One region of the Thalassobacillus sp. B23F22_16 genome, then DNA from elsewhere that is predicted to be linked to it. Evidence: predicted binding sites of a transcription regulator. Region 1 holds the regulator's gene; the other holds the start of a gene.
What was found. Region 1 encodes Rex, which represses fermentation and respiration genes when NADH is low (regulators of the CRP and FNR family bind a similar motif). Its sites were predicted from a motif close to TTGTGAAATATTTCACAA; they were not measured.
Positions count from the first base shown of each region.

Region 1 (16,433 bases):
ATCTATTATTGGTATAATTAGTTATGGTCCTTAAAGGAGTGGAGTGGGGCTATCAAACTAGTTGTGGTTCAATTCTTGTTACTTTTTTCGCTGGCAGTCCAACTGAAAAAGTTGCAACCATTGAGAAAAATTTTTTAACTTAATCTACTATAACTATTTCTGTCCATAAAGCTGATTAAAATCAACGGGTAAAAATTCCTCTTCCTATAAGCAAAAAAAACAGATACACCTCATCAATGCAATTTACCGGCTTCTTTTTTTAACACCCGAATAAGATTGAAAAAAAAGTTCGAGGAACACCAAGGTGAGAATATGGGTTTTATTGTGACTGTACAACACCAATCAGACTATACATAAATATTTCAAAGTTGTATTCCAGTAAAAAAAGTATATGGATAATTTTGCTTTCTTTATCATATACAAATTAAATAATTAATAAGGAGAATTAAAACACAATGTTTTTTGATACATTCGGTACGGACACTTTCTTAATGCTCACTGCATTATTACTTTTCAGTGGAATATTCGCTTCAAAATTTTCTACTAAGTGGGGACTCCCCTCTCTTATCTTATTTATAATCGTAGGAATGCTCGCTGGAAGTGATGGTTTAGGAATTATTTTTTTCGATAATGCTAAGATAGCCCAGATTATAGGTGTGTTCGCTTTGGTTATTATCCTATTTGAAGGAGGGCTACATGCAAAATGGGCAACGATTCGCTCGGTAGCGATTCCTTCATTATCCCTAGCTACAGTAGGAGTACTAATAACCTCTACAATTATTGGATATTCTGCTTTTCTCTTATTTGACTTAACTCTCCTAGAAGGAATGCTTTTAGGGGCGATTGTTGGATCTACAGACGCGGCAGCAGTTTTCGCTGCTCTTAAAGAAAGGAATATAAAAGCTAAGATGGGGGCTACTCTTGAGGCTGAATCCGGTACAAATGATCCAATGGCTGTCTTTTTAACTATATCACTCATAGAGTTAATTTCACGGCAGGATAGCTCTATTTGGATGCTAGTCCCTACATTCTTTTTACAAATGGGACTGGGACTTATTTTGGGAGTTCTTTTTGGCAGGTTAGCTTCTTTTTCTATTAACAGAATAAGATTAGAATCAAGTGCACTTTACCCTATATTATCAGTAGCTTTTGCCCTGCTTATTTATGGGATAACTGCACTTATTGGAGGGAGTGGCTTATTGGCAGTATATATAGCCGCATTAGTGATAGGAAATCGGGAATTAACCTATCGATATTCCATTTTTCAGTTTAATGAAGGATTTGCTTGGATGGCGCAAATTATCATGTTTATTATCTTGGGGCTGTTAGTGTTTCCAGCGCAACTTTTTTCCTTACAAGTTATTCTAGGTGGATTAATTTTATCTGTATTGTTAATGCTTGTGGCCCGCCCTATTGCAGTTTTTCTTTCTTTAATAAAACTCAATTATTCTGTTAAAGAAAAGGTCTTAATATCTTGGGCAGGCTTACGTGGAGCCGTTCCGATTGTTCTTGCCACATTTCCAATCGTCGAGGGCCTTGAGAATAGCCAAACCCTCTTTAACATCGTATTCTTTATCGTATTAACATCAGCATTAATTCAAGGTTCCACCATCTCCTGGGCAGCTAAGAAATTAAAACTGGTAGGACCTAAAATAGATGTTCCACACCATTCTATTGAACTGATATCCATGGGAAAAGTGGCTGCAGAGATGGTTCAATTTCAGACAAACAAAGAATCTGCGGTTGTTGGAAAGAAACTGAAAGAACTTTCTTTACCCAATCGTTCAAATGTAAATGCAATAATTAGAGACAACCATGTGATAACCCCCTATGGAGAAACCACAATACACCCGGGAGACTTCTTATATATTCTTGTTGAATCAAAGTATAAAAACCAATTAACAAAAGAATTAGAACAAAAGGTTAGCTCAAAGGAAATAGATAAGCATCTAAAGGATTAAAATACAAAAACCAGCCCTTAATATTTATTAAGGGCTGAATGATTTCGTACTATATCAGATTTGAATTTGTCTAATGAATAGGTATGTTGTATTTCAGGTTCTGAAAGCGTGACAATAAAGAGACGGTCAATTAACAGAAAAATCACTATAGTACAATTTTAATCATGCTTTACAGGACATATATGAATCCAGCTAAAAGGATTCTGTTTTTTTCCACCAAAATTCACCATGCTAAATTTGATCATCAGTGGGTGTGACTTAATAAATGGGTTTATCATTTTATCTTTATTCCAAACCCACTATCTGTTTTAATTCCCTAGCATTGAACATATCCCAGGAAAATCGAGGTATATATTCTCCCCATTCAACACCTGTAACAATACCTGAAATAAAAATACCTCCAAAGAAAATGATTAACACTAAGAAACTCATACCATAATACAATAACGTATCTTTATCATTTGAATATTTCATGTTTTCTCTCCTTTTTATCCTACTTTGTGCTTAGGTAGAGAGAAAATCATGTATAGCTTGATTGAAAGAACTTCACCTTCATAAACTGTGATAGTGATCTCACTGAAGTTACATAAGTGGGATAGGTATAACAAGGGAGAGAGCGCCGCAAACTGTAAGCTCTATCTTTCGAGAGCTTTAATGGACGGAAATCCTCTTTCTCACTTTTCGGCAGAACAGTAGCATATGAAAAATGCACAGCTTTCTGAGTTGAAACTACTGGTTTAGCCGTCAATTCAGTGGCGGAGGGCTTGTGTGGCGTTATAGCTATCTCATGCAATGGATTTATAACCACTGTTACCAACAATAAGAATAGTGAAATAACAATTTTATAAAAGTTAACCTCTCTCCCCTCCCTTCGGCCAGCAGTGAAATATACCTCATTTTTATTTTACCAGCAAAAGTAAATAGTAAAAAGCATGCTTATCTATCCATTTGCTCTTTTTGTGAATTTTCATAATCCATTATAAATAATATATTCAGAAATATATTTAAAAATTGTATCGAAGAACTTTTTTGTGGTATATTCGCCAATAAGTCTAAGCAGACAAAAAACAGGAAAAGCACATTTCCCGCATTTCCTGCACTAATCAATTACCTTTTAAATTCTAAAAATCACTTATATAAACCATAAGTATTATTTACATCTTGAATGAAGATAATCCCGTTTCCTGGCTCATCAATCTTAAGCTTACTCCTTATTGACGCTACTATTTCTTCAGTACTTTCTTTTTCACTCAGAATCAAAACAATTTCTTTTTCAGGTTCAATATCCATTGCAAATACCTTGCTAGTCTCATGGATTCCAGATCCTCTTGCATTAATAATGGTGCCTCCTTTTGACCCCGCCTTGGTTGCTGCACCTATTACTTCTTCGGCATTCCCTTTTTCAACGATTACCGTAATTGCTTGATACATACTATGATCTACACCTCTTTCTTCTTTTCCTTGGTGTCCTTTATAATTTCTCGCCCCTACTACCTTACCTACAGAAATGGTAAATACAATACCTTTATGCTTTTTTATAAAATTGAATTTCTTTGCAAGTTGTTCAATTACATGATTGGCTTTTTCTCTATAAGAAAGCATCATTACAATCTCTTTGCGTACATCGTTGATTCCTAATAAATTCAGGAGGCGGCTTTTTAATGTCCCTCGTCCAAGCAACACTGTTCCGCCTGAAATACCATGTTTTTTAGCTGTTTGTACTACTTTGCTTCCAAGTCCCAGATCAACGATTACATAAACTAATTCTAATTCGGCGATATCTGAATTACTGGACATCCCTTACTTCGCCTCCTTTTCTCGCATTTAATTTAAATACAAAACCAACTACCTGTAATGTGATTAGCGGGGTTAATGCTACCAGTGCAATCATACCAAATCCATCTATTAACACGTTGGCACCCTCTATCGCTTCAGCTGCACCTTGAACAAACGCCAATATAAACGTTGCGGTCATCGGTCCTGAGGCAACCCCTCCTGAATCAAAGGCAATTCCGACAAAAAGTTTTGGTACCACATAGGTCAAAGCTATGGCGATGATATAACCTGGTAAAAGATAATGCCATAATTGGAGTTCGGGAATAAGTATTCTTAAGATTGATAATGACACGGCAAAACCAACCCCGATACAGAGAGAAAACATGACGATCTTTCTCCTTACATAACCACTGGTAACATCCTCTATCTGATGTGTTAATACATAAACTGCCGGTTCTGCAAGAATCGTAACGACCCCAAGAACAAAAGCTATAATAACAATATATGATTTATTATCCAAAGATGCGATTGAATGTCCTATAGCGGTTCCAACTTCCATAAATCCAGCATTTACCCCTACTAAAAATAAAACAAGCCCAACAAATGTGAATAAAATCCCTGTTAGTATTTTTCTAACCGCTTTTATAGACATTTTAAATGAAAATTTTTGGAATACAAGAAAAATTATTAAAATGGGGAGAAGTGCCAATGTGATTTCTTGTGCAATTATAGGAAGCTCATGTAAAAAAGCACCTAAAATCGATACGGAATCAGCCGAATGTTGATCAAGATTCCCCGATAACTTGTCCGTCTGAGCAATGATATTCATAATCATAACAGCTATAATTGCGCCTGTTGATGCAATAGCAACAAGTCCAAAACTATCTTTCTCCGAAGCTTTACTATCCCTCTTTAGAGAAGAAATCCCTAGTGCAAGTGCCAAAATGAACGGAACCGTTAACGCTCCTGTTGTTGCTCCAGAAGCATCAAAGGATATAGCTAAAAACTCGGGTGAAGTAAATAAAGATAGGACTAAAATAATCAGATACAAAACAGATAGTACTTTATATAATGGGATATTGAACACAATTCTAACAAGTCCTGTCGCAATAAGTACTCCAATTCCTATTGAAACAACAATCACGATACTAGCTTTTGGGATCAGACCTGACGTGACTAGATCAACCTGTCGGGCCAATATATGTAAATCAGGTTCCGCGATTGAAATAAAAAAGCCAAGTAACAGCCCAGCGATCACAACCACCCAAATTTTATTGGTTTTGGCTATTGTTTTCCCCATCGCTTTTCCGATAGGTGTAATTCCGATATCAACCCCAAATAAAAATATAGATAATCCAATAATGATGAATATTGCGCCGATTATAAAACTGACAATTAATGAAGACTCCAACGGAGCTAATGTAAAGTTCAAAATCAAGACCATTACTGTAATGGGAAGGACTGCATATAATACTTCTTTTAACTTTGAGACTATTACGGTCAAAAAGCTCATTCCTTTCTATGTAGTTTTAAGAAGCTCTGACACTACCATGTTCTAATTATTGATACTGGGCTAATGAGAGAATGTGAATTCAAGATGGAGGTTTAAAGAGGGTAATCAATAAAAAGGATACTACAGAATAATTGGAAAACTAAGATAAATTGATACCTAGTATAGTCAACGCATCTTCCTTTTTTAACCATACCGATATTTTATAATGATTGTAAGAGCTACTTTTAATTTTATCATTAACAAAGCTTTTGTAGGTAATTTTCTATTTTTATAACCTACGTATCAGCTAGTAATAGCTACAACCACGATTGGATATACATCAAAATGACTCTTACTAGAGCAATAGACTAATAGAGCAAAATTGTAAAATCTAATTAATCGAAAACTGTCAAATTTTATTCTAGCGTTTACAACTGGATTGAATCATCACTCTTTAGATGAACGCGGACATTTAACACAAGAAAAGCCTCTCAAAAGTTCTGTGAACTAATGAGAGGCTAACAAAAATATAATTTTTTATATATTGAATGACAAAAAGTATGTCAATCAGGTATGACATTGGGGCATAAACCCCTTCACAACAGGGTTTTGGGCGTTATTACATCATGCCGCCCATTCCGCCCATGCCACCCATGTCTGGCATGCCGCCGCCTGCGCCGTTGTCTTCTTCTGGAAGATCAGCAACGACTGCTTCTGTAGTTAAGAACATAGCTGCTACGGAAGCTGCGTTTTGTAGTGCGGAACGTGTAACTTTGGTTGGGTCTACGATACCAGCGTCAACCATGTTGACCCATTCGCCGGATGCAGCGTTGAAACCAACACCGACTTTTTCACCTTTCAGGCGCTCAACGATGATGGATCCTTCAAGGCCAGCGTTGTGTGCGATTTGACGTACTGGCTCTTCAAGCGCACGTACAACGATTTGTGCACCTGTTGCTTCGTCGCCAGTAAGGTCAAGGCCTGCTACTTTTTCGTAGATGTTAGCGAATGCAGTACCACCACCGGCTACGATACCTTCTTCAACCGCAGCACGAGTAGAGTTCAAGGCGTCTTCGATACGAAGCTTACGCTCTTTCAATTCTGTCTCAGTAGCAGCACCGACTTTGATGACAGCTACGCCGCCAGAAAGTTTAGCAAGACGCTCTTGTAGTTTTTCTTTATCGAATTCAGAAGTAGTTTCTTCTGCCTGCGCACGGATTTGAGTGACGCGGGAAGCGATTTGCTCAGCGTTTCCTGCACCTTCAACAATTGTTGTGTTTTCTTTTGTAACAACCACTTTAGAAGCACGACCCAATTGCTCGATGCCAGTGTTCTTAAGCTCAAGACCAAGGTCTTCTGTTACTACTTCAGCACCAGTTAGTGTAGCGATGTCTTCAAGCATTGCTTTACGACGGTCACCGAATCCTGGAGCTTTAACAGCTACGGCGTTGAATGTACCGCGAAGCTTGTTCACAACTAGTGTTGCAAGAGCTTCACCTTCAACGTCTTCTGCGATCAATAGAAGCGGTTTGCCTTGTTGTACGACTTGCTCAAGTACAGGCAATACTTCCTGGATGTTACCGATTTTCTTATCTGTGATCAGGATGTATGGATCTTCAAGAACAGCTTCCATTTTATCCTGATCGGTTACCATGTATGGAGAAGCGTATCCACGGTCGAACTGCATACCTTCTACTACTTCAAGCTCTGTGTTGAAGCCTTTGGATTCTTCGATCGTGATGACACCATCGTTTCCAACACGCTCCATTGCCTCTGCGATCAATTGACCTACTTCATCGTCACCAGCAGAGATGGAAGCAACTTGTGCGATAGATTCCTTACCTTCGATTGGCTTGGAAATGTTCGCTAGTTCTTCTGTAGCAAGTGCTACCGCTTTTTCGATACCGCGGCGTACGCCTACTGGGTTCGCACCGGAAGCAACGTTTTTCAATCCTTCACGGATCATCGCCTGAGCCAGTACAGTTGCAGTTGTTGTACCGTCACCAGCTACATCGTTTGTTTTAGAAGCAACTTCCGATACAAGCTTGGCACCCATATTTTCGAAGTGGTCTTCCAGTTCGATTTCTTTCGCGATGGTTACACCGTCGTTTGTAATTAGTGGAGAACCGAATTTCTTCTCAAGAACGACGTTACGTCCTTTTGGTCCCAATGTCACTTTTACAGCATTAGCAAGTGAATCTACACCACGAAGCATTGCGCGTCGTGCGTCTTCATTAAATTTAATCTCTTTAGCCATGAATAAATGCCCTCCTTATCAAACTTGAATCTGTACGTATTTTATTTGAAACTTGAGGAATTACTGAATGACAGCCAATACGTCGCTTTCGCGAATCACTAAGTATTCTTTGCCTTCATATTTAACTTCTGTTCCTGCGAATTTAGAGTAGATGACATGGTCGCCTTGAGCAACTTCAAGCGCTACTTTTTCGCCATTATCGGTAACTCGTCCAGATCCTACCGCTACTACTTTACCTTCTTGCGGCTTTTCTTTCGCGGAGTCTGGAAGTACGATTCCGCTCGCAGTTTTTTCTTCCTGTTTTACAAATTCAATCACAATACGATCACCAAGTGGTTTTAACAATTCGGACACCCTCCTCAATGTGATTCTATTCATTTACTTATCGATTTATTAGCACTCGACATTCTTGAGTGCTAACACAATTATTATAATAATCAATCACATTTTATTTTGCAAGTAAGAAGTGTAAATTTTTTTCGAAAAAGATTGGTGAAAAATGTCGGGTAAATCCTTATTGTTACGCGGGCTTTTCAAACTGTGTTAAAATACGGAGAGTGACCGAAATTGTACGTAAAGGAGTCGTTCGATTTTGCCAAATAGATATTGGTATATTATCGCTATATATATTGCAGCACAGTTATCATCTATTGTCGGAGTACCGCTCCTGATGGCGGTCGGGCTCGAGAAGGGCATAGCGATTACAAGCTGGGCGGTGTTCAGCTTTTTTATCGCCACTTTAATCATTCTATTCTTATTGAAGCCGGATATGAAACAAGCTTCCATGCAGCGGGATCGTTCCAGTGCAGGAAACATCGCGTTATGGTCATTCCTTGGGGTATTCCTTGCTTATTTCGCTCAAATGATTGCGATTCTAATTGAAACATTTGTCTTTGGCATCAAGCCAGGATCTGAAAATACACAGGACCTGATGGAGTTCGCCCGCATGTCACCGGTGTTCATCATCGTCATGGTCTTATTCGCACCGATTTTAGAGGAAATCATTTTCCGTAAAATCATTTTCGGTACGATTTATAAACGGTCGAACTTTATTGTGGCAGTGCTCGTATCGGCAGTGGCATTCGCCGCTTCCCACTTCGATTTCACGCATATGGTAGTATACACGGCAATGGGAATCGTCTTCGCATACCTGTATGTAAAAACGAAAAGCATCATTACCCCGATCATTGCCCATATGGCAATGAATACCGTTGTGGTCATTGGGCAATACAGCCTGTCGGAAGAGGATTTCAAACGGATGCAGGACCAATTTGACCAGCTACAAACCATTTTTGGAGGCTTCTTACTATGAGAACATCACCGCTATTCATGGCCTTCCTTTATTTTATAATGGGATTGGTTTTCACCTATATAGCGGCACAAAGTGTCGATGATACGATCTGGAATTTCATTACGATCTTTCTGGCTATTCTGGCCACTTTTGATTTTGCCGTTTCAATCCGTTTATTCAATCTGCACATCAGGCTGAAAAATTCAAATAAGAAATAACAACACGAGGCCTGTTTTTTAACAGGCTTCTTTTTGTTTAAAGGGGGATACATAACGATGAAGACTTTATTACAAGGAAAACAGGTGAGACTGACACAGGTGACCAAGGAAGACCTCGAGGCGATAGCAGACTGGTATCACAACTCTAATTTCTCCCGCCTGTTTGACGCATTGCCAGCAGCCCCGAGAACAATGGACCAGTTGGAGTCATGGCTCCAAGAGTCCAATGAGTCTAACAACCAATACACCTTTTCGATTCGGAATGAAAGCAATGAATTTGTCGGATATGTGGAATTAGAAAGCATCTTATGGATTCATCGAAACGGCTGGGTCAGCATTGCCATCGGCGATGAAGAATATCAGGGAAAAGGTTACGGCATGGAGGCGATGCAATTACTGATCGATTTCGCCTTTTATGAATGCAACCTCCACCGTCTTCAGTTGACGGTATTTTCCTATAACCAGCCTGCCATCTCCATGTACGAAAAACTCGGCTTCAAAAAAGAAGGCACCCACCGGGAATTCCTCCTTCGCGACGGACAAGCATTCGATATGCACCTGTATGGACTGCTAGACTATGAATGGATAAAGTAAAAAACGCCTCTGCTCAGCTCTTTAAGCTGAGTCGAGGCGTTAATTGTTTTCCTGGCTTTCCTTTTTATCACTTTCCACACCCTTTAAGATGAAAGAAAATGGAATCGCAATGATCAATATGACTGCGGATACGAGAAAAGCCTCATTAAGTGTCTGCAAGGTTGCTGCCTGCATATCCAAATCGGGCGAGGTCGCAATCGCTGCACGTCTTACTTCATAATAAATGGAGAAGAAAACGATCCCTAACGAAGATGATATCTGCCGTAAGATATTGTTCATCGCAGAACCCTGTGCTACGAGATGTTCCGGGATTGCGTTCATACCGGATGTCGTGGCGGGCATGTTCCCCATCCCCATTCCAAGACCTCGGATCGTATTCAATACTAATATCCACCAATATGGCGTATCAAGGCTCAGAAAACTTAACCCCAGGGTTGCTACTGCCATGATGGCAAGGCCGGGAGGAACGACGAACTTCGGCCCTTTTTTATCAAGCAGCCTTCCACCAATCGACATGAATAATCCACTGGCCGCTGCAGCCGGCAGAAACAGAAGGCCTGTTTTGATCTCCCCTAACCCATAGACATTCTGAATCAATAATGGCAATAAGAAAATACCGGAGAAAAGACCGATCGAGGCCGCTGATGTAACAAGAATCGATACCGAATACGTTGGCACCTTGAATACAGATAGGTTCAATAACGGCTGTTCCTGGCGGTTTTCATAAAAAACGAAAGCCACTAACGCCAGGATACCTCCGATGATTAGTACCATACTCACAGGAGACAGCAGTAATTCCAGCGTCCTCCCTCTTCCAAGTGCATAAAGGATGGCACCAATCCCCGTAGTGACGATCACAAAGCCGCCTGCATCGAATTTCAGATCCGGCTTTGTCTCGGTCGGTTTCAAATACTTGCTCGATAACAATATGCCAAGCAAGCCGAACGGTATGTTGAATAAAAACAGCCACTGCCAGGCGAAGAACTCGATGATAACCCCGCCGATCGTCGGACCGATGGCTGGAGCGACCATGACAGAGATTCCGTAGATACCGACAGCCAGCCCCCGTTCATCCCTAGGAAAAGCATTGAAAATCAGTGCCATCGCTATCGGCATCATTAGACCGCCTGCCATCCCCTGAATTGCCTGGGCGACGATAATCATGCCTAACGACGGAGCGAGCGAACCGGCAATCGACCCGATAATGAAGACACTGAGGCCAATCAAATATACTTTCTTCTTGCCGAACCGGTCTCCAAAATACCCCGTAAGAGGCATTGTCATCCCCATGGAAACCATAAAAATTGTCAGCATCCAGCCGACATCTACCGCATTAGCATCAAAAATTTCCATGAATCGGGGAAGCGTCGGATTCAGCATGCTGTTATTCAATATGACCGTGAAAGTTCCAAATAAAACGGAAACGACAACCAGCCATTTTGATGGCAACTTGCCCATACAGCTCCCCTCCAGTTAATTTATTTCGAAACACGAACTATCATCTACTATACCATAGTAACCCAGCCACTTCTCTCATCTTGCCTTCCATGATATACACCTTCCGTGTAATATCTAAACTTGAAACCAAAGGAAAACGGTAAAACTCCTGTGTAACCAAAAAAGGACGACCGTGGTGGTCATCCTTTTATTCTTCTTGTTCCTCGCCCGCTTCAAGCGGATAGTGTTTCAGGAAATACACCAGCGCTTGAAGTTCGATCGACAAATCGATATGGTGGACCCGGATATGTTCCGGCACCGTGATTCTTGCTGGTGTGAAATTCAAAATCCCGGAAACACCAGAGTGGACAAGCCGGTCCGTAATACCCTGGGCTGCTGCAGACGGAACGGTAAGTATCGCTGCAGTGATATCGCCTTTTACCATATCTTCGAGTTCATCGATATGCTTCACAGGCACTCCGCCGATTTCTGTTCCTACTTTATCCGCATTAGAGTCGAATGCGTACTCAATTTTAGTATTATTGTTCTTCATGAAATTATAATGTAAAAACGCGGTACCTAGATTACCGACACCAATCAAGGCAACTTTTGTGATTTCATCCTGATCAAGCGTTTTTCGGAAAAAGGAAAGCAAGTATTCAACGTTATAGCCATAACCTTTTTTACCAAGGGCTCCAAAATAAGAAAAGTCGCGGCGGATGGTAGCAGAATCAACTTTGACCGCATCACTGAGCTCTTTGGAGGATACACGCTGTTTCCCCTGGCTGTGCAGATTATTGATGAATCGAAAATATAATGGCAGCCGCTTCGCTGTCGCTTGTGGTATTTTATGTTGCTCGATATCCATATCTTTCACTCCTTGCTTTCTCTATAGAAGTCCCCGCTTTTCCCGCCTGTTTTCTCCATCAAATAGGTAGGTCCTATGACCATTCCTTTATCAACGGCTTTGCACATATCATAAACGGTAAGCGCAGTCGCTGAAGCTGCCGTGAGCGCTTCCATTTCTACACCGGTGCTTCCCTTCGTTTTGACTGAAGCATCAATCATCAAATGGTAGGTATCTTCCCCTTCTTGCTTCCATTCGAAATTGACGTCGACACCCTTCAGCTGTAATGGGTGGCACATCGGTATCCAGTCGGGTGTCTTTTTAGCTGCCATGATTCCGGCAACCTGAGCAACCGACAGCACGTCACCTTTGGAGATTTCTTTATTGGTGATCTTCTTATATATTTCATGGTTTACCTGGACACTGGATACAGCAGTCGCTGTTCGCGTGGTGACATCCTTTTCCGAGATATCGACCATTCGTGCCCTTCCCTGCTCATTGAAATGAGTGAACTCTGTCAAAGTAAAGCCTCCCTTGAAGCAGAAATTCTATTATGTGTATTTACATTACTTGTATTTTACCAAAAATGCAAAAGATAGTCGTTAAGTTTTTCACAATCTGCCATCATGCTTCTTGCCTGCCAGCTTTGATGTAAGATACACTTGACTCATTGAGGTGAACAAACATGATTCTGATGCAGATGAACCAGATTGAAAAACGATTCGGTGCTGAACTCATTCTATCGAATATTAAAATAGAAGTACAAACGAATGACCGGATTGCCATTGTCGGTCGTAACGGCGCAGGTAAGTCCACCCTGCTAAAAATCATGGCGGGAGAGATGGCTCATGATGGCGGGGAAAAGTTTCAGCCAAAGGACGTTTCCATTGGCTACCTGGCCCAGAATACCGGACTTGAATCCGACCGTACGATTTGGGATGAGATGGAGAAAGTCTTCAGCCATCTGAAGAAACTAGAAAGCGAGCTTCGTTCCATGGAAAGCCGGATGGCGGACCCCGACCTGATGGCAAACGAAAAAGAATACCAGCAACTATTGAAGGAATACGACAGTAAGCAGGAAACATTCAAAATGGAAGGCGGCTATCATTATGAAGCCGATATAAAAGCCGTACTGAACGGTCTTAACTTCCATGATTTCGATCTGGCTACCCCGATCAATACGTTGAGTGGCGGTCAAAAAACGCGGCTCTCGCTTGGGAAACTGTTGCTTTCCAAACCGGATGTCCTGATTCTGGACGAGCCGACCAACCATCTGGACATTGATACGCTCAGTTGGCTGGAAAATTACCTTCAGGGCTATCAGGGTGCAGTCGTCATCGTATCCCACGATCGGTACTTCCTCGATAAAATCGTGAAGACCGTGTATGAAATCGCCTTTCAATCTTCCAAGAAATATCACGGAAACTATAGTGATTATTTGAAAAAGAAAGAAGCCGATTTCGAGCTGGAAATGAAGCAGTACGAAAAGCAGCAGGCAGAAATTAAACGGATGGAGGAATTCATCCAGAAAAACATCGTCCGGGCTACAACCAGCAAGCGGGCACAAAGCAGAAGAAAGCAGCTCGAAAAAATGGATCGTGTCGATAAACCGAAAGATGACAATCAATCGGCGAAGTTCTCTTTCCAAGTTTCCAGACAAAGCGGTAATGACGTCCTCCGCCTTCGTGATCTTGCTTTCCGTTATCCGGATAGTGAAACGAACGTGTTCGAAAACGTCCACCTGGATGTTAACCGCGGTGACAGTATCGCGCTTGTCGGTCCGAACGGAGTCGGCAAAACCACCCTGCTCAAGACCATCATCGGCGACTTGAAAGCCAGCCAGGGAACGATTCAAATCGGAACCAATGTCCAGGTCGGTTATTATGACCAGGAACAGACAAAGCTCCATTCTACAAAAACTGTGCTCAATGAGTTATGGGATGATTATCCGATGAAAAACGAAAAAGACATCCGTACCATTCTCGGAAACTTCCTGTTTAGCGGCGAAGATGTGCTGAAGCCTGTTTCGTCTTTAAGCGGCGGCGAAAAAGCCCGTCTGTCCCTGGCTAAGTTGATGATGCAGGAAGCGAACCTGTTGATTCTCGATGAGCCGACCAACCACCTGGATCTCGACAGCAAAGAAGTATTAGAAGCGGCACTGGTAGACTTCCCAGGCACGATTATTTTCGTTTCCCACGACCGTTATTTCATTAATAAAATCGCGACACAGATTTTTGAAATGAAACCTGGGGAGTCTCGTATGTTCCTCGGTGATTACGACTATTATATAGGGAAAAAACAGGAAGAATATGAACTGGAGCAGCTGGAAAGCCAGGATCGCCAGCAGGAAACCAGCACCACACCAGACACGAAGACGAGCTTCCATCAGGATAAAGCCCAGAAACGGGAAGCCCGTAAACGCCAGCGGCGCATCGATGAAATCGAAACAGAAATTGCAGAAATCGAAGCAGCCATCGAAACCAACGATGAACTCTTATGTGATCCGGATATTTACCAGGATCATGAAAAATCACTGGAATTAACTTCAGAGAACGAACAACTGAGCAACAAGCTGGAGCATTTAATGGAAGAATGGGAAGAACTTCATACCGAAGAATAATAGAGCTTTGCTGATCACAGAATCAGCAAAGCTTTTTTACTTAGGGGAAACCGATGGAAACTTATCATTTCTACCCGTTGTATAAACGTAAAATACTAAAAATCTTTCATAATTTAGTACCCATTTCCTTATACCTCCTATGGTAAGCTAGAGGTATGTACTAGAACAGGAGTGTTGGAAATGTTGAAGGTGCTTATTGTCGATGATGAACCTATGATTCTCGAAGTCTTAGAAGCTTATATAAAAAAAGAAAATTATGATGTCTATTTGGCCGAAAACGGCGAAGAAGCATTGCAAATGTTTCATAGTGTCCACCCTCACTTCGTCATCCTCGATCTGATGCTGCCGGACCTTAGTGGCGAAAGTGTTTGCCAGCAGATTCGAAAAACATCGGATGTGCCAATCATGATGCTGACGGCAAAAGGACAGGAGAATGATCGCATCAATGGGATTGAAATCGGAGCGGATGATTATATCGTCAAACCATTCAGCCCCCGCGAAGTGATCGTGCGGATGAAATCGATTTTAAAAAGAACAGGCTATCTCTATATGGAAGATTCTTTATCATTCAATAACGGGGAGCTGACGATCTTCCCGGCTAAAAAGCTTGTTTATGTTAATGATGAGTCCGTTTCACTGACCCCGATTGAATTTCAATTGATTACCCAAATGGCCAACCGGCCAGGCTATGCATTTACCCGGGCGGAGCTATTGAAAACCATCCAGGACGCTGGCTATTTTGAGGGTTATGAAAGAAATATAGACGTCCATATCAAAAACATCCGGAAGAAAATTGAAGAGGATACGAAACATCCCAAGTACATCCTGACCGTTTTTGGTACAGGATATCGATTTGGAGGGGAAAGCTGATGTTCCGAACACTGCGTGCCAGAACCTTGATTGCCTTCATTGCTATTTCTTTGATTGGTGTTGTTTTTATCAGCGGAGCTTTTAAATATGCTTTTGAAGACTGTTTCAGTGATTACCTGGATGATAAACGAGAAGCAGAAGTGGACCGGGTCGTCACATTCCTTCAAAAGGAACACCAACGTGATGGTAAGATAACAGGAGACAGTATTGATGCGATGCTTCCCTATCAGGCGATGACAGAAAGCTTATTTTATCGAATCTATGACAGCAGCGGGAGTCTGGTGCTTGATTCTACAGACCTCGTAAAGGAAATAGCCAAAATGAAAGAGGATCAGCATGGGGAAGCACCGAATTATAAAGATATGGATTACACTCAGGAGACGCGGGAACTGACTTATGACGGCGAAAACATCGGCACGATGGAAGTCAATTATCATCGTGGCTATGAGAAAGGTGAATTTCAGTTCCAGGCTAAAATCGATAAATACATTGCTGTCTCCGCCCTTGGAATTTTCGGGTTATCGATCGGGCTCAGCTTTTTATTCAGTAACCAGCTGACTTCAGGTTTGCGCCGGGTAAAGGATGCAGTCCAGGCGTTAAGCAACAATGATACGACCGTACGTGTTACGAACAGTAAACTGACAGACGAAATCCAGCAGGTAGCGGATGCCTATAACCAGCTCGCGGAACGTCTGAATAGCCAGCAGATGCTGCGAAAACAATTCACAGCGGATATCGCTCACGAACTCCGCACGCCCATTACAATTTTAAAAACACAAATCGAAGCCTTTCAGGATGGCATCTGGCAACCGACCCAGGAACGCCTGGCAAACAGCCATAAAGAGCTGATGCGACTGGTACGAATGGTCAATGACCTCGAGGAACTGATGGAAGCAGAAAACCCTGATATCCATTTGAATGTGGAAGAAGTGAATACGAACCAAACACTCACCCATATCAAAGAGCACTTCTATGTCGCGGCCAAACAAAAAGATCTTCAGCTCGATTTGACCCTCCCGGAGGAACCGATTTATTTTGAAGGCGATAAAGACAGGGTCTGGCAAATCATG
Region 1 is NZ_JBIEKD010000035.1:1,032-17,464, forward strand. Features, by position in the region: gene ACGTNI_RS18445 (potassium/proton antiporter) at 456-1,961, shown strand; gene ACGTNI_RS18450 (hypothetical protein) at 2,247-2,435, opposite strand; gene ACGTNI_RS18455 (P-II family nitrogen regulator) at 3,090-3,758, opposite strand; gene ACGTNI_RS18460 (DUF1538 domain-containing protein) at 3,748-5,250, opposite strand; gene groL (chaperonin GroEL) at 5,849-7,486, opposite strand; gene groES (co-chaperone GroES) at 7,547-7,831, opposite strand; gene ACGTNI_RS18475 (CPBP family glutamic-type intramembrane protease) at 8,079-8,798, shown strand; gene ACGTNI_RS18480 (YdiK family protein) at 8,795-8,995, shown strand; gene ACGTNI_RS18485 (GNAT family N-acetyltransferase) at 9,053-9,589, shown strand; gene ACGTNI_RS18490 (MDR family MFS transporter) at 9,629-11,047, opposite strand; gene ACGTNI_RS18495 (redox-sensing transcriptional repressor Rex) at 11,235-11,894, opposite strand; gene moaC (cyclic pyranopterin monophosphate synthase MoaC) at 11,900-12,394, opposite strand; gene ACGTNI_RS18505 (ABC-F family ATP-binding cassette domain-containing protein) at 12,559-14,493, shown strand; gene ACGTNI_RS18510 (response regulator) at 14,674-15,363, shown strand; gene ACGTNI_RS18515 (sensor histidine kinase) at 15,363-16,433, shown strand, end outside.

Region 2 (16,433 bases), on a different contig from region 1:
CCTGTTCCGTCACAAGGACGTCGACGTCGTGTTCGGTATGATCGACGTGAGAAACGAATGGTACGACACTGGAGATGTCGCCATTTTTGGCAATCGACTTGGTGACAAAAATAGCAAGACGGGAATTTCGCGTAAAGTCACCGGAGCCGCCGATGCCATTCATCATCTTCGTGCCAAGCACATGCGTGGAGTTGACATTGCCATAAATATCGACTTCAAGCGGCGTGTTGATCGAAATCAGTCCTAACCGGCGGATAATCTCCGGATGGTTGGAAATTTCCTGCGGACGTAACAGAAGCCGGTCACGGTAGCGGTCGATATTCCCATAGACTTCTTCCAGCTTATCTTCTGAAAGTGTAATCGAGCAGCCGGACGCGAACTTGATTTTCCCGGCATCCAAGAGGTCGAATACCGCATCCTGCAATACCTCGGAATAGACTTCCAGCTCTGTGAACTCAGAATCGAGCAAGCCATGGAAAACGGCATTGGCAACCGAGCCGATGCCGGATTGCAACGGTGCCAGATTTTCAGGGAGCCGTCCGACTTCTACTTCTTTTCGTAAGAAACCAATCAAATGATTCGCCATCGTTGCTGTGTCTTCATCTGGCGGTACGATGGTCGACGGGGAGTCCGGCTGATTGGTGATGACGATCCCTTTAATTTTTTCGATGTCAACCTGGATCCCGATCGTGCCGATGCGGTCATCGACTTCCGTCAACGGGATGGGCTGACGCTTGCCCTGAGCCCCTAATTCATAGATATCATGCAGGCCTTCAAAGGCATCGGACTGTGCCAGATTCAATTCAACAATCACATTTTTCGCTTTCTCCGCAAAAATAGAAGAGTTGCCGACAGAAGTGGACGGCACGATCATCCCATCCTTTGTAATTGATACCGCTTCCACAATGGCGTAATCAATCGGGTTCAATATATCCTGACGAATCGCCTCTGCGGTATGGGACAGGTGCTGGTCGACAAACAGCATGTCGCCCTGGTTGATTTCGCTGCGCATCGTTTTATCAGCCTGGAACGGCAGGCGTTTGTGTACAATTCCAGCTTCAGCCATCAGGCGGTCGATATCGGATCCGAGGGAAGCCCCGGTATAGACGTTTACTTTCAGGTGTTCTTCTTTTGCTTTTTCAACTAAAGCAGACGGAACCGCCTTAGCATCACCGGCACGGGTGAACCCGCTCAAGCCAAGTGTCATCCCGTCCTCAATCCAGGAAGCGGCTGTTTCCTCAGAAACGATGCGATCTTCCAGTTGTTTATCTCGTAATCGTTGGTTATAAGTTTGTTTCATACCAAAACCTCCATGATGTAATTTTCTTATAATTCTAACGTCTTACAGCGTTCATCTCTTGGGTTTTGGTATGAAAAGGCTTAAATTCGTACTGAAATAGAAAATTCACGACATAACTAAGAAAAATCAGAACGACAGAATCCTGCGGAACTGGCTCGCGTATGTCTGGCTAACCGGGATCTTAGTGCCATCTTTCATGATCAATAGAAAAGTAGAATGGGAGTCCGGCTGGATCTCAGCAATAAAATTGACGTTGATGATATAGGAACGATGACATCGTAAAAACATTTCCTCGGGTAAATGGAATTCCACTTCACTCAATGTGAATTTATGCGTCCCTGTACCGCGTTCTGATTGGACCCATGTTTTTCGATTGTGAGCTTCTAAAAACATGACTTCCTCGTAAGGGACCGGTATCCAGCGGTCTTCGATATGCAGGGTCAGGAACCTGGACAAAAACTTCAATTGTTTTGAAGGTAAAATTGCAGTGACACAGCCCTTTGGATTTCCGGAATCGATAATGGGCACCGAGGTACCGAAATAAGGAATCCCAAATACCTTGCCATTAATGTGATCGGACGTCTTTTTCCGGACGCTGAGGGCTTTGAATGTTACGGTGTTTTCATTGATTTTATCTCCAGGCTTGATCTTCAAATCGATGTGTTTGCTTGGTTTATAATAAATAAATTGCTTAGAGTCGGATACAGCAATAGAAGCTTCTTTTGGAAATAATTCTTTGAATGATTCTACCATGGAAGAAATGGAGAAATAATCCATCTTCTAACACTCCTTCATTTGTTTCTTCTATATTAATTATAAAGAGGTGTATGAAAAATAGAAAACGTTAACAATCTGAAAATGAGAAAAAAGGGGAGATGAGGAGTCACTGAATTCAGGCAAATATTTTGATTTGAAGCTTATTTTCAGGTATTCTTTTATTGTGAAACACTTTACATAACCCTCTTTCCACCTCTCATCCTATACTCTTTAAAGGAGAATTTTACCTTATATGTTTTTTGACGCTTTCGGCACTGATACCTTTTTACTTCTAACTGCATTACTTTTATTTAGTGGTGTACTCGTAGCTAAATTTTCAAGCCGCTGGGGAATTCCATCCTTGATTTTATTTATCCTGGTCGGAATGCTTTTTGGTAGTGATGGCTTAGGAATTATTTATTTTGATGATGCCAGCACCGCGCAGATTATTGGGGTATTCGCTCTGGTCATCATTTTGTTTGAAGGTGGTCTGCACACAAAGTGGAGGACTGTTCGCTCTGTGGCGCTTCCATCTCTTTCGCTTGCAACCTTTGGTGTGCTGTTTACTTCACTCATCATCGGATTTTCAGCGTACCTGATTTTTGAGCTGACGATTCTGGAAGGCATGCTGCTCGGTGCGATTGTCGGTTCTACAGACGCGGCTGCTGTTTTTGCTGCCCTGAAAGAACGAAATATCAAAGCAAAAATGGGAGCGACTCTGGAAGCAGAATCGGGAACCAACGATCCGATGGCCGTTTTCCTTACGTTGTCCTTGATCGAATTGCTCACGGTACAGGATCAGTCGATTTGGATGATGATTCCGATGTTTTTTGTCCAAATGGGTATGGGGCTATTGTTCGGTATTGCTCTCGGGAAACTGGCCTCGTACTCCATCAACCGGATTAAACTCGATTCAAGTGCCCTTTATCCGATTTTTTCTGTTGCCTTCGCCCTGGTTACCTATAGTGTGACAGCCTTCCTGGGAGGAAGCGGCTTTTTGGCGGTCTATGTCGCTGCACTTGTCGTTGGCAATAGCGAGCTCACTTACCGTTATTCCATTTTTCAATTTAATGAGGGATTTGCTTGGATGGCGCAGATCCTAATGTTTATCATCCTTGGCCTGCTTGTTTTCCCTGGTCAGGTATTCACTTCAGCAATCATGCTTAATGGCTTATTGTTATCTGCCTTATTGATTCTGGTGGCCCGTCCTATAGCAGTGTTTTTATCTCTTATAAAAATGGGTTATTCCGTAAAAGAAAAATTATTTATTTCCTGGGCAGGTCTTCGTGGGGCAGTCCCAATTGTGCTCGCAACATTTCCGATTGTCAATGGTGTTGAAAACAGCCAGGTCATGTTTAATGTTGTGTTTTTCATTGTACTGACTTCTGCTCTAGTCCAGGGATCGACCATTTCTCTCGTAGCAAAGAAGCTGAATCTTGTTGGACCAAAAAAAGATGTGCCGCACCATTCGATCGAGCTGATTTCCATGGGGAAAGCCTCAGCCGAAATGATTCAGTACCAGGTAAGTCCCCAATCAGCGGTTGTAGGGCAAAAGCTTCGTGACGTTGAGTTCCCAAACCGGGCGAATATTAGTGCTATCATCCGGGATAATCAGGTGATCACCCCATATGGTGAGACAGAAATCAAAGCCGGCGATTTTCTTTATATCCTTGTAGAAGCTAAATATAAAGAACAACTAAAAAAAGTACTGGAACAACGAGTAGAACGAAGTGCCTTCGAATAAAATGTAAACATTCCGCTCGCCTGGGAACACTAAAAGAAAATTGTGTTTCTGCGAAAGGGGATTTCTCATGAAATTCGGCAGCCATGTTTCCATCCGGGAAGGTTATTTAGGAGCAGCCAAACAGGCAGCCGCCATGAATGCGGCTGCTTTTCAATATTTCCCCAAGAACCCGCGCAGCCTGTCAGTCAAAGAATTTAACCGAGACGACGCCAGCCTTTGCAAGGAGTTTAGTGAGCAGCATGGTCTTGTGTCTATCGCTCACACGCCTTACCCTACCAGCCTGACTCCTGCAGATGACCGTAAGCGGGAAGCGGTGGTGGCGTCCTTGCTGAATGATCTTGAAATTACCAACGCCTGCGGTTCGATCGGCGTGGTCGTCCATTTTGGGAAGCAGGTTGAGGATGGTGATCCCCTTGTCAGCTACCAGCTGATGATCGGTGTTCTCAATGAAGTGCTTTCCGAATGGGAGGGAAGCTGTAAAATTCTCCTGGAAAACAACGCGGGAAAGCCAGGATCAATGGGGACGACGTTAGAAGAGTTGAGCCGGGTGCGCGAGTTATGCGAGGCGCCTGAGAAAATCGGTTTTTGCCTGGATACTTGTCATGCCTTCGCGAGCGGATTATGGGATGGGAACAACTGGGAAGCTGTTTTGGCAAAAGGGAACGAGCTCGGTTATTTTAATCATCTGGAAGCCATCCACTTCAATAACTCCAAATATGAGACCGGATCCGGGAAAGACCGCCATGCCAATATATTCGGGAGCGGCTACATAACGGAAGAGCAGTTCGGACAATTGATCGCCACCCCACAGCTTGCTGACATCCCGTTTATTTTGGAGACCCCTAAAGATACCCCGACACATGAAAAAGAAATCCGTCAGCTGCAGGAAAAATGGGGATCAAGTTAATAGAAGAAAAAAAGCGTGAGGCTGAAGCCTGACGCTTCTTTTTTTACACTTTAAGAAAGTTATAAGAAACACTAAGGCTTTCGCCGTAAAGACTTGGCAATAAGCCAAGTTTTTTAAAATGAGAAAAAGCAGCCATATTAGAGCTAATATGGAATTCTGTCAATAAAGTGGACAAAAATAGATCACTCATCGGGCCATTTTTTTCTTCCGCGTGTCTTCTTCCGAAACACTTGGATGCCTCCGCATAAAGGGAAGGATACCAAAACCGATCCTACCCTTTATGCAGAGGGAATGTGTGCTGAAGCGAGCTTCTGACTTTGGCTCGAATAATAGGCCTTTTCTTTTTCGATAGGGCTCTTATCATCCAAGAAGGAATGCATACGCTTCTGGTTATAAAATTTAATATAAAATTGAACAGCTAAAATAGCTTCAGCTTTTGTAGGGAATACGTATTTATACAGGTACTCCTTTTTAAAAGAGGCAAAGAAGCTCTCGACACAGGCGTTATCATAGGGTGTGCCTTTCCGGCTCATGCTGATAGTGGCTTGGGCTTCTTCAAGGGTTTTAACATATGCCCTGGAACAGTATTGGGATCCTTGATCCGAATGGTGGATCCATCCTGCTTCTGGCTCCCGAAGGGAGATAGCTTCTTCTAAGGCATGTAGAGATAGCGATTGTTCCATATGGTCATCAATCCGAAAACTGATGATACGGCGAGAATATAGGTCCATGACAGGATTTAGATACAAGAATCCTTCACCAGTATGAATATAGGTAATATCTGTAGCCCAGACCTTGTTTGGAGCTTCTGGTTGAAACTCTCGTTTCAAATGGTTAGGAAAAGTTTGATTGGCATGTTTCGAATCGGTAGTCGCTACAAATTTCTTTGGTGGCACTGCATACAGTTCTAACTCTCTCATACGGTTAGTCACTTTCTTCACGGAAACCGATAGTCCATCCTCATCCCGGATTTTTTTATGAATACGAGGGCTGCCGTAACACCCATGATTATCGTGATAGTGAAATAGAATTCGCTCATCTAAATAACGATTGAATGCTTCCCGCTCTGTTTCTGGCTGCTCTAACCTGTGGAGGTAAGCATAATAGCCTGATGTAGACACACCAAGAACTTCGCACATCTTCGATACGGTGTGTTCTGTACGATGTTCATAAATGAACTCGAACTTTACTCTTTTTCTTGCGTGAAGATGTGCATTGCCTTTTTTAATATTTCGGCTTCCTCCTGAGCTTCAAGCTTCTCTTGCCGTTCTTTTTCATACATCTCTTTGTACTCAGAAGCCGTTAATAGCTGGTTTTGTTCCTCTTTTTCTGCGTTCTTCTGCTTGTCACGATAGCTCCCTACCCACCGCTTAACGGTACCGTAAGGTAAATTGAGCTTGTGGCAAATATCAGTCATTTTATGCCCGTCTAGGACAATCATTTTAGCTACATACTCTTTAAATTCCGAACTGTAACTCTTCATTTTTTTAGTCAAGTGAACACGTCCTTAATTTAAGCTTTGGGTCGATTAAAACATGGCTCACTACCTGTGTCCACTTTCTATACTAGTTCCAAATACCCATCTGATGAGAGACAGGAACAGGCTTAAGAGAGCAAATTTCGGGAATAACAGAGACAATTTCGCGAATAAGAGAGATACATTTGAAAATAGAGAGACACACCCACCAGGAAGAGATATAACATACTTGAGTAATAGGTGGAATGGGAGTGTGATGTGCCTCACATACATTTGAGGCACATTCCGCTAGGATAGAGGTACATTTGATAGAAAAAGGAGTGGCCGATGATGAGTCATGAATGTGCCGGAATGAAAGTAGACAGCGGAGCAACACAACTTTGTGCAGCCTTACAGCACTTGAAGGATGAACACCCAAAGCTTGAGGAATTGATGAAACAATTGCAGCTCGCAGCAGCACAAACAAAAGAAACCACAGAAGAGCAGATCACCCAATTGCTTGCGCTCCGGGAAGAGGTCGTATCCTTTATGGAACAGCTCATTCCCCATTCGGAAAAAGAGGAAGGCGTCTTATTTCCGATGATGGGCAAGTATATTGGTACCAGTACCGGTCCGCTTGTCGTCATGGAATATGAGCATGATCTGGCAAAAGAGAGCTTTGAGTCTTTTCTGAATGGGACAGAAAATGTATCCGAAATCGAGGATCCTGCGCGTTTGAACCTCCACGTCCTCGAAGGGTGCACAACACTATTTTCTCATTTCAATAAAGAAGAAAATGTACTATTCCCGATGGCGGAAAATGTGCTAACAGACGAAGATAAGGAAAAATTGGCGGAGGCCTACCAGATTTCCATAATAAAATGACACGGCTAAATCACCAGCCGTGTCATTTTTCCTGCTGCAAAAACTTACGAATAAAGGAGAAAACCAGCGACCTGACTTGTTCTGATTCATTGAAAAGCGCATGCTGGGCGTGATCGATCTGGACCATGGTCAGCCGACGAAACTTCTTTTGCAAAAACTTCATATTATAACGCCAGGCTACGGTCCTGTCCTGATTGCCCTGAAGAACGAACGTCGGCGTGTTCGTCACAGGGTAACTTTTCAGCTTCCTGTTCCAATCGAGCATGGCACCGACCCAGTCCAGCGGAATCGCCCGGCTTTGCAGGGGATCGATTTTCCGTAATTTCAAATAATGCTCGTCAGAAGAATTGACACGGAAATTACGTTTTACTTCCTGTAGGAATGGGATGATTTTTGCTAAATAATAGCCAATTACCGTCCCGTACCAATGCTCAGAATGAACGAGCGGAGCGGCCAGTATAACTTTGTCAAAGATGTGGTCATGATTGTTCAGCACATAATCGATTGCGATTGCACCCCCGGTGCTATGACCGATCACATAGAAGGGACCGCTCCTTTCTTTTTTTGCCAGGGAAAGCAGCTGTTCGAGGGATTGGACATAATCCGAAAATCGTTCCACGGAGGGTGATTCCCCCTCAGAAAGCCCGTGTCCTTCCAGGTCATAGCTGATTACAGTATAGCCCAATTCATTCAAAAATCGGATGATATGCTTGAGATGGCCGACGTGATCCAAATAGCCATGCAGCAAGAATACCGTTCCTTTTGATTGTTTTGGCGCGAACATCTGGACGAGCTTCTTCGTCCCGTTCGTTTCCACCTTACCAAAATGAAAATCTACACCGGAAGTATTCAAACCATAATAATTTAAGTAAGCAGCTACATCCTGGTTTATTTCTACTGGTTTGCTGAAATCGAACGTGTCATTCCAACCTGATAACCGTTCCAGTACAGCTTTGATATTTTTCATTACTATTTTCCCCTTGTTCCTTTGTTTTTTCATTAGTATCACCACGTATGTTTTTCTAGAAACATGAATTACCATCAGTCCGGACACCCCTGGATAATTAACAATATCTGGTCTTAATTACCATCTGACTTCCATGGTTGTTCCTGACAAATCATATACCGCTAGTTAATCGAACTTTGCTATGTTATAGTAACACTAATTGTGCCATTTACCACATAAGAAAGGGACGAGATAGTGATAGATAGACAAAATGAAGTGAGAGAATTAATCAGTGAAAAAGTTAAAAGCCAGAAGAGCCAATTGCGGGAGAATCTCCGCTTACACAAAGAAGATTACCAGGGCAACATAGCGAACAACGCAGATAACCTGGTGCGATGGCGGGGAGACCTGATTGAATTATATGCCGAAACCATTGTACGGGATCTGGAAGAGAGCGATAAGAAGGTGAAGGAATGGGGAGATAAAGTATCTGATTTTCTCGTCAACATTCAAATGCCGCTGGATTTAGCGATAGAAGAAATACGCTATTACCGGAATATGATCGGGGAAATCATTCGGGACACTGGGGAACAAGAATCGTTATCTCTCCGTGACTTCTATGATTTGGTGTCTTCCTTCGATTTGGTTGTCGATCAAGTCGTAGAAATCATCTGTGTTTCCTATATGAAAAAATACAACCAGAAAATGTACGCTACACAGACGGAAATCAACGAACTCTCGGTACCAATCATCGAGATTACGGAGAGCGTCGCTGTTCTGCCCTTAGTTGGTGCGGTAGACACCCAACGGGCCCAGTTATTGATGGACCATGCATTATCAGAAAGCTCAATAAACGATTACGATTATTTCATCATTGACGTATCCGGTGTACCCGTCATCGATACGATGGTGGCTCACCAGATTTTCAAGGTAATCCGTGGGTTAAAACTGATCGGCGTTGAAGTGAAAATGAGCGGTGTTCGTCCTGAAATTGCCCAAACGATGGTGCAGCTTGGAGTAGACTTTGAAGACACCTTATCATTTTCCAGCCTTCATCGTGCATTGGACTATATCGGATTCGGACTCAAATAAAAATAGACACGCCCAATGCTGGCATGTCTATTTTTCTCTTATATGGAGGATTTGTCTCATAACCCATGAAAAATTCTCTTTTATTTTCGTTTTTATCTATTATAATTCCGACATTGGCTCTCTTATTTGCAAAATTGTCTCTTATACCAATTCAATGTCTCGTATCGATGACACTTGTCTCCCATACACACCGAAAACTCACTTATTATGCATAGCCGACTTCTTTTCCGCGATGGTTTGCGTCAGCTCGTCGACATGCGCCGTCACAAGTTGTTCGGCCTCTTCCAGGGTTTCAAAAAATACGTGGCGGATGGAGCCGTCATTATTTTTCTCTGCATGTTTATATTTCGGATCATAATAATGAAGGAGCAGCTGCTCGACGACAGTCCGGTAATCACGCTCCTCCAGTGCCTCAGTTATGATACGTTGAGTCTCTGGCGGGGTTCTTTTTTCAATCACTTCCCAGGCAGCCTCAATCGCTTCATGGTGCTTGTCCGGCTGGTACGTGGATAGAATCGTATCGACACGGATAGGGACGGACGTATGAACCTGGATACGCGGGCCGGTTTGTTTACCTTCTATAATAAAAGCGGGAACCTCAATGTTACCGAGGCGTTTGCTTTCTGATTCAATGATATAGTAGTCGGTTTCGCCAATTTCCTGGATTCGCTGCCACAACCGGACATCAAAATCCTTTTGACTGCGGTCTGGCAAATCGACACGACCAAACACAGAACCGCGATGGGCAGCAAGCCCTTCCAGGTCAATGACCGGGTACCGCTTATCAGACAGGCGTTCCAGAATTTCTGTTTTCTTCGTACCCGTCAATCCTTCCAATACAATGAAAGTCCGATTCAGACGCGCTGTCGCTTCCAGGTCTGCCACGACCTTTTTGCGGAACGAACGGATGCCGCCTTCCAGCTGATAGCATTTCAACCCCATCAATTCGAATATTGTCGCCAGTGTCCGGCTCCGCATGCCGCCACGCCAGCAATAAATGATCAGTGGCTTTCTGCCAGAAATCTTTTTTGCCTGCTGGTAAAAATCCGGGAGCTTCGGTGACACGAGTGAAATACCGAGGTCTTTGGCTGCTTCTTTCCCAACCTGCTTGTATGTAGTTCCAACCGTGACACGCTCTTCATTAGAGAAAATCGGCATGTTGATGGCACCGGGGATATGGAATTCTGCATACTCTTTCGGTGTCCGGACATCAAGGACGGGACAGTCCATCTCTAAAGCTTCCGCTATCGTCACTTTCTTCATCGATTTCACCTGCTTTATACCTGAGTGTGTATTGTCAGTATAACATGCCCGGCTTACATTTTTCCTTTCGCGGTAACTTAGGTTAGAATATAGGAAGAAAGTATCTGTTCAAGAAAGGATATCAACCTATGGCAAATCATGAGAATTCGGCCAGCACCTGGCCTCTACTAGACACACTAGCCCCATTCCTGCAGCAGGCATGGGAGAACTCCAAATTCCAGAAACCGACCGAAATTCAAAAACAGGCGATTCCGCCGATTTTAGAGGGGAAAGACGTGCTCGCTGAGGCACCGACAGGAAGCGGGAAGACGCTTGCGTATCTTTTCCCCGTCCTGCAGAAAATCGATCCCGAGAAGAAAGATACCCAGGCTGTCATTCTGGCCTCTTCACGAGAGCTCGTCATGCAAATCCATGAAGAAATGCAAGTATGGAGTGCCGGAAGCGGTATTTCGAGTGCCACGCTTATTGGGGGCGCCAACATTAAGCGACAGTTGGACAAGCTGAAAAAGCATCCGCGTATCATTATCGGAACACCAGGCCGCGTCCACGAGCTGATTAAAAAGAAGAAACTGAAAATGCATGAAGTAAAGACGCTCGTGCTTGATGAAGGCGATCAGCTGCTGGCTCCCGAGCATAAAGGGACGCTCGAAGATATTATTAAAAGTACGCTGGCAGACCGTCAGCTGCTGCTATTTTCGGCAACATTGCCAAAGGTGAGTGAGCTGGAAGCGCAGCGCCTGATGAAGGATCCGGAGATTGTCCGGGTCGGGACAGAATCCGAAAAGCCGGACGTCGACCATGGGTACCTTATTACCGATGCCCGGAAAAAGGTAGACACGCTGAAGCGTCTGACCGTAATTGAAGCGTTTAGGGGGCTCGTTTTTGTGAGAGATATCGGTAACCTGAATGTGCTGGCTGAAAAATTACGTTTTAAAGGGCTGTCGATTGGTGTCATCCACGGCGATTCGAAAAAAGAAGACCGGGTAAAGACACTGAAAGCTTTCCGGGAAGAGAAGTTAGCGCTACTATTGGCGACCGATGTGGCGGCTCGCGGCCTTGACATTCCGTCGCTGAAGTACGTCATCAATTACGATCTTCCTGATGAAACGAGCCAGTATGTCCATCGTGCCGGCCGAACAGGACGAGTTGGATCCCCAGTAGATGGCAACGTTATTTCACTCGTAACCGGAGACGATATCAAAAAGATCGTCAAAATCAGTAAAGAACTCAACATCGATATTACAGAAAAGCAGATGTATCACGGTGAATTAATAGATGCCCGAAAGTAATAAGGAGAGTCGTATATGACAGAGGAAATCGCTGGAAAAACGATGGCTGAATGGCAGGCGGAGTATCCGCTGCTGAAAGAGATCGTGGCAACAGAAGAAGTTTTCTGGGAAAATCCGGATTATCGGCCACACGCTCTTGGGGATGTGGTGTCGAGGGAAGAGCTGGATGAAGCGGCTGCCTTGTTCGAGCGCTTTTTACCTTTTTTGAAAAAAGCATTTCCGGAGGTAGACCTGCCTTCGGAAGGAATTGTTTCCCCCCTCCGGGAGATAGCGGGAATGAAAAAGAAACTCGAGGCTGCTGAGGGTGTTACTATTACAGGTGATTTGTGGCTGAAATGCGACCATGAACTGCCGATAGCAGGTTCGATCAAAGCCCGCGGAGGATTTTACGAAATCCTCCAGTATGCCGAACAGCTGGCGATCGACCATGGTATGCTCGCAAAGTCCGATGACTATAGCAAGCTGTATGGAGAGCCGTTCAAAAGCTTTTACTCCAACTATTCCATCGCGGTAGGATCGACCGGGAATCTTGGTCTCAGCATCGGGATCATCAGCGCAAAAATCGGGTTCCAGGTCACGGTTCATATGTCACAGGACGCGAAACAATGGAAAAAAGATTTACTTCGAAGTTATGGTGTGATGGTCGTCGAGCACCCTGCCGATTTTAGTGTGGCGGTGGAAAAGGGCAGGGAGATGTGCCGTAACGATGAGAACTGTTATTTCGTTGATGATGAAGATTCCAAGAACCTTTTCCTCGGCTATACAGTCGCTGCCAAAGAAGTCGCGCGTCAACTGAAAGAGGAAGGCGTGACGATCGATGCCGCCCATCCGCTGATCGTCTATCTTCCATGCGGGGTCGGCGGAGGACCGGGCGGTGTCGCGTACGGCTTGAAGGAGGTTTACGGGGAGCATGTTCACTGTCTGTTCGCCGAGCCTACCCATGCGCCATCAATGTTACTGGGTCTGCTGACCGGTCTTCACCACAAGATTTCCGTTCAGGATTTTGGCATTGATAATATTACAGAAGCAGATGGTCTTGCTGTCGGTCGTCCATCCGGGTTCGTCGCTCCCATTTTACAACAGCTGATTGCCGGTATTTATACGGTGGAGGACCGGGAGCTGTTTAAAATGCTGTACCACCTTTACTCCAGCGAAAAACTGTTCCTGGAACCATCCGCCCTCGCCGGTATGTATGGACCAGCCCAGGTGACCGGCAAACGGCTGTTCGAAAATCTTGATCAGGCGACCCATCTTGTCTGGTCGACAGGCGGAAATCTGGTACCCGAAAAAGATCGAGAAGCGATGATCAACAAAGGAAAAGCCATCCTATAGCAAGAATGGCTTTTACCAGTTTTTGGAGGGCAACACCCCGGGTCCTCCAAATACTGGAAGTGCCCGCCGATTAAAAAGGCTGGCCCATAAGTCTATTAACGACTTAATTGGGTCAGCCTTTTGTTATTTTCTTAATTTCAGACGCCGGAATTTAATATTTTTCGGGTCAAGTCCGCTGCCAAGTGACCGGTACAGCTTGCCGTATTTGGGATCGGCGAGCTTATTGTCTTTATAGTAGACGCGCGGTGTCTTCCATAATGCGAGCAATGCTTCTCCAAGTGGCATCTCATGGTAACGTTCCGGCCAGAATTTTTTAATCTGCTCTTTAACGAGCGGATAATACTTCGGGTTCATCCCCGGGAACAAGTGGTGCTCTGTATGATAAGAAAAGTTAAAGTGAAGTACATCCACCCACTTGGGAACCGTTACCGTCAAACTGTTTGCCAGTGGATCATTGATCGGGGTAATCGGGTTAAGCCTGTGATTCGTGGAAATATACCCCATTACAATCAGGTTGGCAATCAATAATGGGATGAAAAAGGCAAACAGCCAGTTGGTAAAGCCCATGACAAATAACAGACTGATCCAGAAACCCCACGGCAAGACGACCTGAAGCCATACCACCGGCTGCTTCTTCGGTTTGAATTCTTTGACATAGGTAAAGAACATTTTCAATGAATGGGCCGAAAATTGTACGGCCAGGGATGCGAACGCGAATGTCGCACGGACAAATAGCGGCAGCCGATAGACCCAGTGGAAGATTTTCATTTTTGAAATCTTTTCTAATGTCGGCCAGGCGTCGGGATCTTTTTCCTCATGCTGGGTATGGACATGGTGAATCATGTTGTGCCATTTTCTCCATAGCTTCGGTCCGGTGCTTAACGGGAAGAAAGCGATCGCGCCCAGTAAATCACGGAGCCACGGTTTCCGGACAACCGTGCCATGGAGAATTTCATGTCCGAGAAATCCTAGTCCGGCAAAGCTGAACCCGATAATCACGGAAAGGGTAAGGTTGAGAAGCGGATGCAATTCGAATAGACCAATGGTCAGGAATGCCGCTATCGTCACAATCACATATGCCAATCCTCCAAATAAACGGGTGGGAACTGGCTTGAACACTCCTTTAGGCAAGTGCGGTTTGATTTGTTTGGCATACCAGCTGAACGAATGAAGGTCGTGCATATTCAGACTCCTTTCATAGAAGGAAAGATAATATTTTATTGCTTCTCATCGTATCAAGGCATATTCCTCTAGTCAATGAGTAATTATTACCTGGTATTAATATGTAGTATAAATTGAAAAATTATTCCATAAAAAGGGTATCCACCTTGTCATAGCGAATAGATAATGGTAGATGAGTGACGTTTGAAAAATTTACTCTTAGATTCCTGTCAGGATATTGAACATATCCAGTTCGTCCTTTCATAAAATCATTAATAACAACCATTTTACGTGGAGCAGAGGAGTGATAAGTGTGGGAGAACTCGTTCACTTCCCCCATAAAAGCATCCGGCTGACCAATGAGGAACTGGCGATTTATTGGAGCATCAGAGCCCGGCTGGAAAAAGCAGCGACCCTGGAGGAGATCCGCAAGCTTCGACATGATGTCAAAGCGTTTCGCCACCGTCTTGCCGCAAAATACGGTATCCCTTTATAGGGGAGGTTTGAAGCCACCACTCTCCTTGGTATAGGATGAGGGAGAGGTGATGAAAATGTTGAAACAGTTCGATGTGAAAACCGATCGACGTGACCAAATGCTGGATATTACCAGTGAAATCGAATCGTTCCTGAAAGAAAAAAGGGTGGAGGAAGGCATCGTCGTCGTTTCTTCCCTGCACACGACGGCCGGGATTACTGTCAATGAAAATGCCGACCCCGATGTAAAGACGGATATGCTGATGCGACTGGATGAGGTGTATCCATGGGATCACCCTAAAGACCGCCATGCGGAAGGAAACACGGCATCCCATTTAAAAACCAGTACAGTTGGTCATGCCCAGACATTAATTATCAAAGACGGGAAGCTGCAGTTAGGAACGTGGCAAGGGGTTTATTTCTGTGAGTTCGACGGCCCTCGTAACCGGAAGTTTCTCGTGAAAATTATTCCAGATTAAAACCAGGACCAGTAAATGGTGCTGGTTCTTTTTTGCTCCAAATCAGGAATGGAAAGGCATACATAAAAATGGAGAAATGAAACGGCTGAAAGGCGGAATTATCTGAAACGTTTTAAAGAAAATAAGGCGTGGTAAGCATGGACTAACAGAAAAAGACATACATCCTGGAGGTTAAAACATGAGTAAAGGAAAAAGCATACACGCCTTAATGATATTGTTATTCACGCAATTTATTTCTGGTGGTGTCACCAACACGAAAGGTATCGTTCTAGATCAGGTCGAACAGGACATCGGCCTCGATATGGGCGAATTCGGTTTCGTCGTATTCATATTTCAGCTGGGCTTCACCCTGGCCAGTTTGATTTTTGGTTACCTGACCGATAAAAACGGCTTGCGGATCATGATGACGATTGCAGCCGTATTGATGGGGTCTGGTTTTCTCGGTACCGGACTGGCACCAAATATTACATTCTTCTTAGGTTTCTATATGCTGGTCGGTTTCGGCCTGGGTGCGCTTGGGGTTGCAGGTAATGCCATCGTCCCAGCCGCTTATCCGAAAAAACAGAACCAGATGTTCAACCTGGCGATGGGGATTTACGGACTTGGAATGGTATTATTCCCGCAAATTTTAAATTTCCTGTTCCAGTTCGCTGACTGGAGAGTATTCTACATTGCTATCGCAGCTCTTCATATCGGGGTCATTATCTATATCACATCTGTGAATTTCCCGGAAGGAAAAGTGGAGAAAATCAATTTGAAAGCATTTATCCCTATGTTAAAAGATGCTCAAATGGTGTTTTTAATGGTATTCCTTATGCTCGAAGTATCAGCAGAAGTATCATTCATGAACTTCTTCCCATCTTATTTGAAGAGTCTCGATCTTGGCGGCATGTCCGAGGCTGAAAAAGAAGGAATGACAGCAACCATACTTTCGGTATTCTCGATCTTTTTCATGGCAGGCCGTCTGGCAGTTGCCTATCTATCCAACCATATCAATGAGCGAAAAATATTGATTATGTTCTCCCTTGGTTCTGTCGTAATGGTCGGCATCAGTTTCCTATTTGCCGAGCAATTGCCATACTTGTTTGCCGGTGCCGGTTTATTCTTCTCGACGTTGTTCCCGACGGCGACCGCGTTCGGTACTTCCATTTCGAAAAACCCTGGTACCGCACTTGGTCTGATCTATGTAGCATCAGGAATCGGCGGCGGACTTGCCGGCTTGTTGGTCGGTGCTGTCTCAGAAGCATTCGGTAATGCCGGCGGCTTCAGCCTGATCATTGGATTCTTGCTCGTCATGTTTGTTACTTCCTTGTTTATGAATAAGGAAAAATCAAAGCAAACGATTTAAC
Region 2 is NZ_JBIEKD010000024.1:10,727-27,159, forward strand. Features, by position in the region: gene scpC (succinyl-CoA:acetate CoA-transferase ScpC) at 1-1,300, opposite strand, end outside; gene ACGTNI_RS16140 (LytTR family DNA-binding domain-containing protein) at 1,427-2,077, opposite strand; gene ACGTNI_RS16145 (potassium/proton antiporter) at 2,310-3,800, shown strand; gene ACGTNI_RS16150 (deoxyribonuclease IV) at 3,868-4,707, shown strand; gene ACGTNI_RS16155 (IS3 family transposase) at 4,986-5,936, opposite strand; gene ACGTNI_RS16160 (transposase) at 5,894-6,202, opposite strand; gene ACGTNI_RS16165 (hemerythrin domain-containing protein) at 6,515-7,048, shown strand; gene ACGTNI_RS16170 (alpha/beta hydrolase) at 7,071-8,015, opposite strand; gene ACGTNI_RS16175 (STAS domain-containing protein) at 8,250-9,086, shown strand; gene mnmH (tRNA 2-selenouridine(34) synthase MnmH) at 9,285-10,349, opposite strand; gene ACGTNI_RS16185 (DEAD/DEAH box helicase) at 10,478-11,638, shown strand; gene dsdA (D-serine ammonia-lyase) at 11,654-12,970, shown strand; gene desB (Delta(10) desaturase DesB) at 13,094-14,152, opposite strand; gene ACGTNI_RS16200 (hypothetical protein) at 14,445-14,627, shown strand; gene ACGTNI_RS16205 (secondary thiamine-phosphate synthase enzyme YjbQ) at 14,683-15,084, shown strand; gene ACGTNI_RS16210 (MFS transporter) at 15,263-16,432, shown strand.
Region 2: the regulator Rex is predicted to act here: its motif matches at 6,436-6,453, upstream of ACGTNI_RS16165 (hemerythrin domain-containing protein).